DNA from 2 places in the Marinobacter sp. MDS2 genome. Region 1 is predicted to be linked to the other one. Evidence: riboswitches for the same ligand, from Rfam matches in the RefSeq annotation. Region 1 holds a riboswitch; the other holds the start of a gene.
The links. A riboswitch is a leader RNA that binds a small molecule or an ion and turns the genes downstream of it on or off. The one in region 1 is predicted to bind thiamine pyrophosphate.
Positions count from the first base shown of each region.

Region 2: it holds a riboswitch for thiamine pyrophosphate, as region 1 does, so the genes downstream of both, thiB (thiamine ABC transporter substrate binding subunit) here and thiC (phosphomethylpyrimidine synthase ThiC) in region 1, are expected to answer to the same signal.

Region 1 is NZ_JAVAJF010000004.1:105,877-109,292, forward strand. It holds gene thiC (phosphomethylpyrimidine synthase ThiC) at 1-1,586, opposite strand, end outside; TPP riboswitch at 1,666-1,779, opposite strand; gene Q9245_RS15000 (TolC family outer membrane protein) at 1,963-3,327, shown strand; gene waaA (lipid IV(A) 3-deoxy-D-manno-octulosonic acid transferase) at 3,375-3,416, opposite strand, start outside.
Region 2 is NZ_JAVAJF010000003.1:279,968-283,383, reverse strand. It holds gene Q9245_RS14525 (START domain-containing protein) at 1-555, shown strand, start outside; gene Q9245_RS14520 (murein L,D-transpeptidase catalytic domain family protein) at 570-1,301, opposite strand; TPP riboswitch at 1,460-1,555, shown strand; gene thiB (thiamine ABC transporter substrate binding subunit) at 1,603-2,607, shown strand; gene thiP (thiamine/thiamine pyrophosphate ABC transporter permease) at 2,612-3,416, shown strand, end outside.

The sequences.
Region 1 (3,416 bases):
TTATCACGAATCTGTGCACCCGGATGGCCTTTCGCCAAGTCAGCCGCGTGGGCTGCAATTTTATAGGTGATGATGCCGGTTTTAACGTCATCCTTATTGGGCAAGCCCAAGTGCTCTTTCGGCGTGACGTAGCAGAGCATGGCACAACCGAACCAGCCAATCATCGCTGCACCGATGCCCGAGGTGATGTGGTCATAACCCGGTGCAATGTCTGTGGTCAGAGGTCCGAGGGTGTAGAACGGCGCTTCGTCACAACACTCCAGCTGCTTGTCCATATTCTCTTTGATCAAGTGCATGGGCACGTGGCCGGGGCCTTCGATCATGCATTGCACGTCGTGCTTCCAGGCAATCTTGGTGAGTTCACCCAAAGTTTCCAATTCACCGAACTGCGCTTCGTCGTTGGCATCGGCGATGGAGCCTGGACGCAAGCCGTCGCCGAGGCTGAAGGACACGTCATAAGCCTTCATGATTTCGCAGATGTCTTCGAAGTGTTCGTAAAGAAAACTTTCTTTGTGATGCGCCAGGCACCACTTGGCCATGATGGAACCACCACGAGAGACGATGCCAGTCGTCCGCTTCGCAGTCAGCGGCACGTGATGCAGGCGCACGCCGGCATGAATGGTGAAGTAATCCACACCTTGCTCGGCCTGTTCGATCAGGGTATCGCGGAAGATTTCCCACGTCAGGTCTTCGGCTACGCCGCCGACTTTTTCAAGCGCCTGATAAATCGGCACGGTGCCGATGGGAACCGGAGAGTTCCGGATGATCCACTCGCGGGTTTCGTGGATGTTCTTGCCGGTGGATAAGTCCATCACAGTGTCTGAGCCCCAACGGATACCCCAGGTCAACTTCTCGACTTCTTCTTCAATGGAAGACGTGACCGCGGAGTTACCGATGTTGCCGTTGATCTTAACCAGAAAATTACGCCCGATGATCATCGGTTCGGTTTCCGGGTGGTTAATGTTGGCGGGGATGATTGCCCGGCCCCGTGCCACTTCTTCACGAACAAATTCCGGAGTGATTTCCGCCGGCAGGCTGGCACCAAACGACTGGCCCGGGTGCTGATCATCCACCAGCCCCTGCTCACGGGCTTCTTGGAGTTTCATGTTTTCCCGAATGGCGATGTATTCCATTTCCGGGGTGATGATGCCTTGGCGGGCGTAGTGCATCTGAGTGACATTCTTGCCGGGCTTCGCCTTGAACGGCTTTCGCTCGTCCATAAAACGAAGCGGGTCCAGAAGTGGATCTTTCATGCGGCGGCGGGTGAATTCGGAGGTGTAGCCATCCAGCCGTTCAACATCGCCACGTTCGGCAATCCAGTTGGCACGAACTGGCGCCAAACCTTTGCGCAGGTCGATTGTTGCTTCCGGGTCGGTGTAGGGGCCAGACGTGTCGTACACCAGCACCGGCGCATTCTTCTCGCCGCCCATTTCAGTCGGGGTGTCACCCACCGTAATTTCCCGCATTGGCACCCGAATATCAGCTCGGCTACCCTGCACATAGATTTTTCGTGAGCTTGGTAATGGTTTGATTGCTGCCGAATCCACTTTTGCGGAGTCGCTGAGGTATGCTGGTATGTCCGTCATGTCTGCTCCCAGGATATCTGAGGTGTCAGGTCGCGCATGACGGAGCACTGCCAAAACGCCTTTTAGGGCTGCTTGGCACTGTTCGTGCGGTCTTAATCCCTACGCCGGTATTATCCGGATCAGGTCGCGGGTTCTGCGTTGCAATCTCAGCCTATCGCCCGAATTTGGCGATTCAGCACCCCGTCAAGACGCGAAGATAGAATTCGTTGCTCCCACAAAGTGTGAGCATCTCAAGTGTAGAGACGGGGCACATTATTGTCCATAATGTGCCACCGATACTTTTGGCCCATACTGTCGCATTAATATTCGGCACGATGGCCTTACGATCCTTGTATCCAGATTACGGATGCCCGGAGACAGTTTGTCAGGAGATACAATGAAAAAACGCTTACTTCCAGGACTGATCACCCTGCTTGCAGCACAGCCTGCATTTTCTCTGGATTTGATGGAGACTTACGAAAAGGCGCTGTCTTACGACTCGGGCATTGCGTCGGCCAACGCGCGCTTTCAATCTCAGCAAGCGGCCAGTGACGTAAGCAAAAGCACACTGCTGCCTCAGATCGGCGCTTATGCCGAAGCCAACCACATCGACTTCGAGGCGGACAATGGTCAAGGCAGTGACAGTTACAAGTCTCTGAATTACGGCGTGCAACTCACCCAGCCTATTTTCCGGGCCGATAACTGGTTCCGCTACGACGCCAGTAAATTCCAGACCGAAGCCGCGCAAGCCCAGTATAACCTGGCACAGCAGCAGCTCATTCTTGATGTGGCAACGGCTTACTTCAACGTGTTGCGCGCCCAGGATACCGTAACCACCGCGCAAGCCACCGAAGCGGCCATTCAGCGCCAGTTCGAACAAGCACAGGAACGCTACGATGTGGGCCTGATTGCCATTACCGAGGTGTATGAAGCGCGCGCCAGCTACGATGACAGCAAGAGCCTGCGCATCGCCGCTGAAAACCAGTTGAACGTAGCCCGGGAACAGCTGGCCCGCCTGACCGGCGAATATGCCGCCGATCTGGAAAATCTGCGGGAAAACTTTCCGCTAGGTCGCCCAAATCCGATGGACCCGGCATCCTGGGAAGCTACGGCACTCGATCAGAACTGGTCTATCCAGGCAGCCATATACCAGCTGAACGCCAGCGAAGCCAATCTGAAAGTGGCCAAATCCGGCCACATGCCAACGCTTGATCTGGTGGCGTCCTACGGTGAAACTGAGCTTGAAAACGCCAAAATGCCGCAGCAGGAAGGTACGCAAGGCGTTATCGGGCTAAAGTTGAATGTGCCGCTGTATATGGGCGGTGGTACCCAAGCCGGTGTTCGCCAGCAACGCTCTCTGGTAACGGTTGCTGAGCAGGACCTGAACACGGTTCGCCGGGATGTGCAGGTGAATACTCGCAGCCTGTTCCTGACCGTCAACAACAACGTGGAAACCGCTTCTGCGCTTGAACAGACGATCATCTCACGCCGCAGTGCTCTGGATGCAACACGCGCTGGATACGATGTAGGAACACGGAACATTGTGGAAGTGCTGGATGCCGAGCGGGCGTTCTACGTGGCACTTCGCGATTACGCCAACGCCCGTTACGACTACGTGATCAACTCTCTGCAATTGAAGCAGGCTGCCGGAACGCTCAGCCCTCAGGACCTGATCGAGCTGAACAACTGGCTCAGCGAAGGTGCCCGCGGTATTGAAGCGATGGCCAACGACGGTAAAACTCTGGAAGATCCTACCGAGTAAGTCCCGCCGGTTTTGCCAGCAACCCCGGGCCAATTAAGGCCCGGGCGTTACACTCTTTCGATGATCCCTTCGACGACTTTATCCAGCGC
Region 2 (3,416 bases), on a different contig from region 1:
ATCAAGCAATTCCGCGGTGTGGTGGAAACTCAGCATTCCATATTCTCAGCGATGTCGGTCATAAACGACATTTCCCTGTGCCAACAATGGATCTACAACTGCCAAGAAGCTCGTTACCATCACGCGGATGACGGCGAGAAGTTTCTTTGGATGATGTTTGATGGCGTATGGCCGGCCTCAGACCGTGACCTTGTCATGAAGTCTTCATTCAACCAGGACGAAGTGGATGGCCCTGTCACTGTTCAATCGATTGGTCAGCCTCATGCCGCGCCGGAGCAATCTGACTATGTTCGCATTCCAATGCTGAACAACAGTTTTTACCTTGAGCCATTGGCAGACGGCTGGACACGCATTACGTTCACGACGCAGGTAGATCCGGGTGGGCTGGTTCCGGCATGGATTGCCAACATGGTCGCTACCGATGCGCCCATTCGAACTTTGGAAGGTCTTCAGAAGATGATGAACAAGGAGCCGTTCAGAGACTACAGCGATGAGAACGTGCCAACCGAATTAGTTGAGAAGCACAATCTGCGCTTCTCAACGCTGGGTTCCTAAGAACGCTCGTTGGCTTACGAGTTATTACCCTGCGCCGGAGTGGCTTCGGCCACTTGGGCGGGGGCATCGCAATTCAGGAAGCTGGAACTCTGAAGCCACTCCTGATCCGGATAGTAGGTGAATACCAGCTGCCCTCCCTTCAGATTATCAACAACTGAGCGAATCACTTTTCGGTCTACTGCCGGGCAGCCGTGGCTGCGGCCAATCCGCCCATAGTCTGCCACCCAATCGGGGCTAACGTAATCTGCGCCATGAATCACAATGGCTCTTTGGCGGGCCAGGTCGTTTACCCCAGGCTCCAATCCGTCCAGTCTCAGCGCGTAACCATGGGTTCCACTGTAGCTTTCGTTGCCTTTGAACAAACCGATGCTGGACTGGTGGCTGCCTTCGATGTTCGAGAAGGCGCTGGCTTCCAAATTTCCGGAATTCTTTCCATGCGCAACCAAATCCCTGAGCAACAAATCGCCCTTGCTCAGATCGAAGATCCACATACGCTCTTCACTGGATGGCAATGAAAAATCAATCACCGCCAGCCGCTCGGGCATGGCAACGCCATTGTTCACCGCGCACTGGGTTGCTTTATACGCTGCGCCCAACACCTCGGGGTTCAAGTAAGGTGCAGACTCTCCCAACTTATCGAGCAGAGCTTTATCAAAGGATGAGGCATTCGCTTGTACGGAAAACGACACAAGTAATGCCAAGCCCGATAACCATGTAAAAGGGCGTCGTTTGGTGTGCAAAGACATACGCACATAACCTCAAAAGTTGGAATAGCTTTGTAGCTGGCTGAAAAGTGCCTCATTCTAACAGCGAACTTTTAGACTTTCGTGTTTCCGTACATTTTTTAACCTTTAGCCTACAAACACCTCGAATTTGTCCTGCCCCGGCGCCATGGTAGAATCCCGGTAACTCAACGGGGTGCCCTCGTTAAAGGGCTGAGACCACACCCGCGGAACCTGACACGGATAATGCCGACGAAGGAATTGAGTCACGCTGAACATCACAGTGTGCGCCGCGGCATGGCCCCCTCTTATAAGGATGCCGCATATGTTTTATCGCCTATCCCTTTTGCTGCTGGCCATGACCTTGCCTTTGGCCGCGCACTCCGCCGACCGTACTGTTTTAAACGTGTATACCCATCCGTCGTTCGCGGCTGAATGGGGCCCCGGGCCCGGCGTTAAAGAGGCTTTCGAGAAGCAATGTGACTGCACGCTCAATTACACGGTACTGAACAGCGGTGGTGATATTTTGCAAAGGCTGCGATTGGAAGGTGCTTCAACTCCGGCCGATCTGGTTCTGGGGCTGGATACCGCCACCATGGAAACCGCTCTTCGAACCGGCCTTATAGGTGAGCACGGGCGGTCTTTAGAAGCACTGGACTTGCCTATCGACTGGGACGACGCCCACTTCATCCCTTATGACTGGGGTTACTTTGCGTTTGTGTACGACACCCAACAGCTGCCCGAACCGCCCACCAGCTTTGAAGAACTCATCAACGCACCCGATGATCTGAAGATCATTATTCAGGACCCCCGCACCAGCACCCCGGGGCTCGGCCTGTTACTGTGGATGCATTCCGTCTACGGCGAGGAAGCCTCTGCCAAGTGGGCGCAGTTGAATGACAAGGTTCTGGCCACCACTCAAAGCTGGAGCGATGGCTACTTCTCGCTGTTCATGAACGGCGAAGCCCCGATGATTCTCTCGTACAGCACTTCGCCCGCCTATCACATGGCGGTGGATAAGACCGACCGTTACCAAGCCGTTCAATTTGACGAAGGTCACTACCTGCAAGTCGAAGTGGCAGCGCTGGTTGAGTCTTCCGATCAGAAAACGCTGGCGCGGAGTTTTCTGGATTTCATGTTGACCCCGGAGTTTCAAACGCACATCCCGCTCAAGAACGTCATGTACCCGGCCATTGATCTGGGCGACGATCTACCCAGTGTTTTCGACCGGCTGATTACCCCTGAACACACTTTTTTCCTTCCCCCTGCAGAGGTTGCCGGGCAACGCCGCCAGCTCGTTAACAACTGGCTGGATGCGATGACCCGATAACCCTATGCACTCCACACCCACGAAAGCGCCCTTCAGCCACCCGGGATGGCAGCTCATCCCGGGTCAGCTAATCGGGTTGGCTTTGTTGATACTGGTTGCCCTTGGTCTTGGCAGTATGGTGTTGACCGCAGGCGGCCTTGACCTCTCAACGGTTCTCAACAGCCGTTATTTGCGGGGTGTGGTGTGGTTTACGGTTTGGCAGGCGACCTTGTCGGTTTTGCTTAGCCTGGCACTGGCGCTCCCCATAGCCCGAGCCTTGGCAAGGTACCGGCGTTTTCCGGGCCGTTCGGCGTTACTTCGGGTGATGGAACTCAGCCTTGTACTGCCGACCATCGTTGCGGTTTCAGGCATTATTGGCGTGTATGGCCGGCAAGGCTGGGCTACCGGTTTGTTGAACGAATGGTTGCCCGGAAACGGCTGGAATCTTTATGGGCTGAACGGCATTTTACTCGCTCATGTGTTCTTTAACGCGCCGTTAGCCGCACGAGTGATGCTGCAATCGCTGGAAGCCATCTCGCCAGCGCGACTCCGTATAGCATCGCAACTTGGGCTTCGTGGCTGGTGGCTCTGGCGTTCGGTTGAATGGCCAGCCCTGCGCGCCGTGTTACCGGGGCTGAGCGCCTTGGTCTTCACCTTATGCTTTACCAGTTTTGCCATCATCATGACTCTCGGTGGAGGCCCCTCGGCCACCACACTGGAAGTGGCGATTTATCAGGCTCTGCGGTTTGAGTTCGACTTCCCACAGGCTGCCGTTTTAGCGGTCATTCAATTGTTGATTTGCGGTAGCTTGTGGTGGTTGGTGTTTCGCC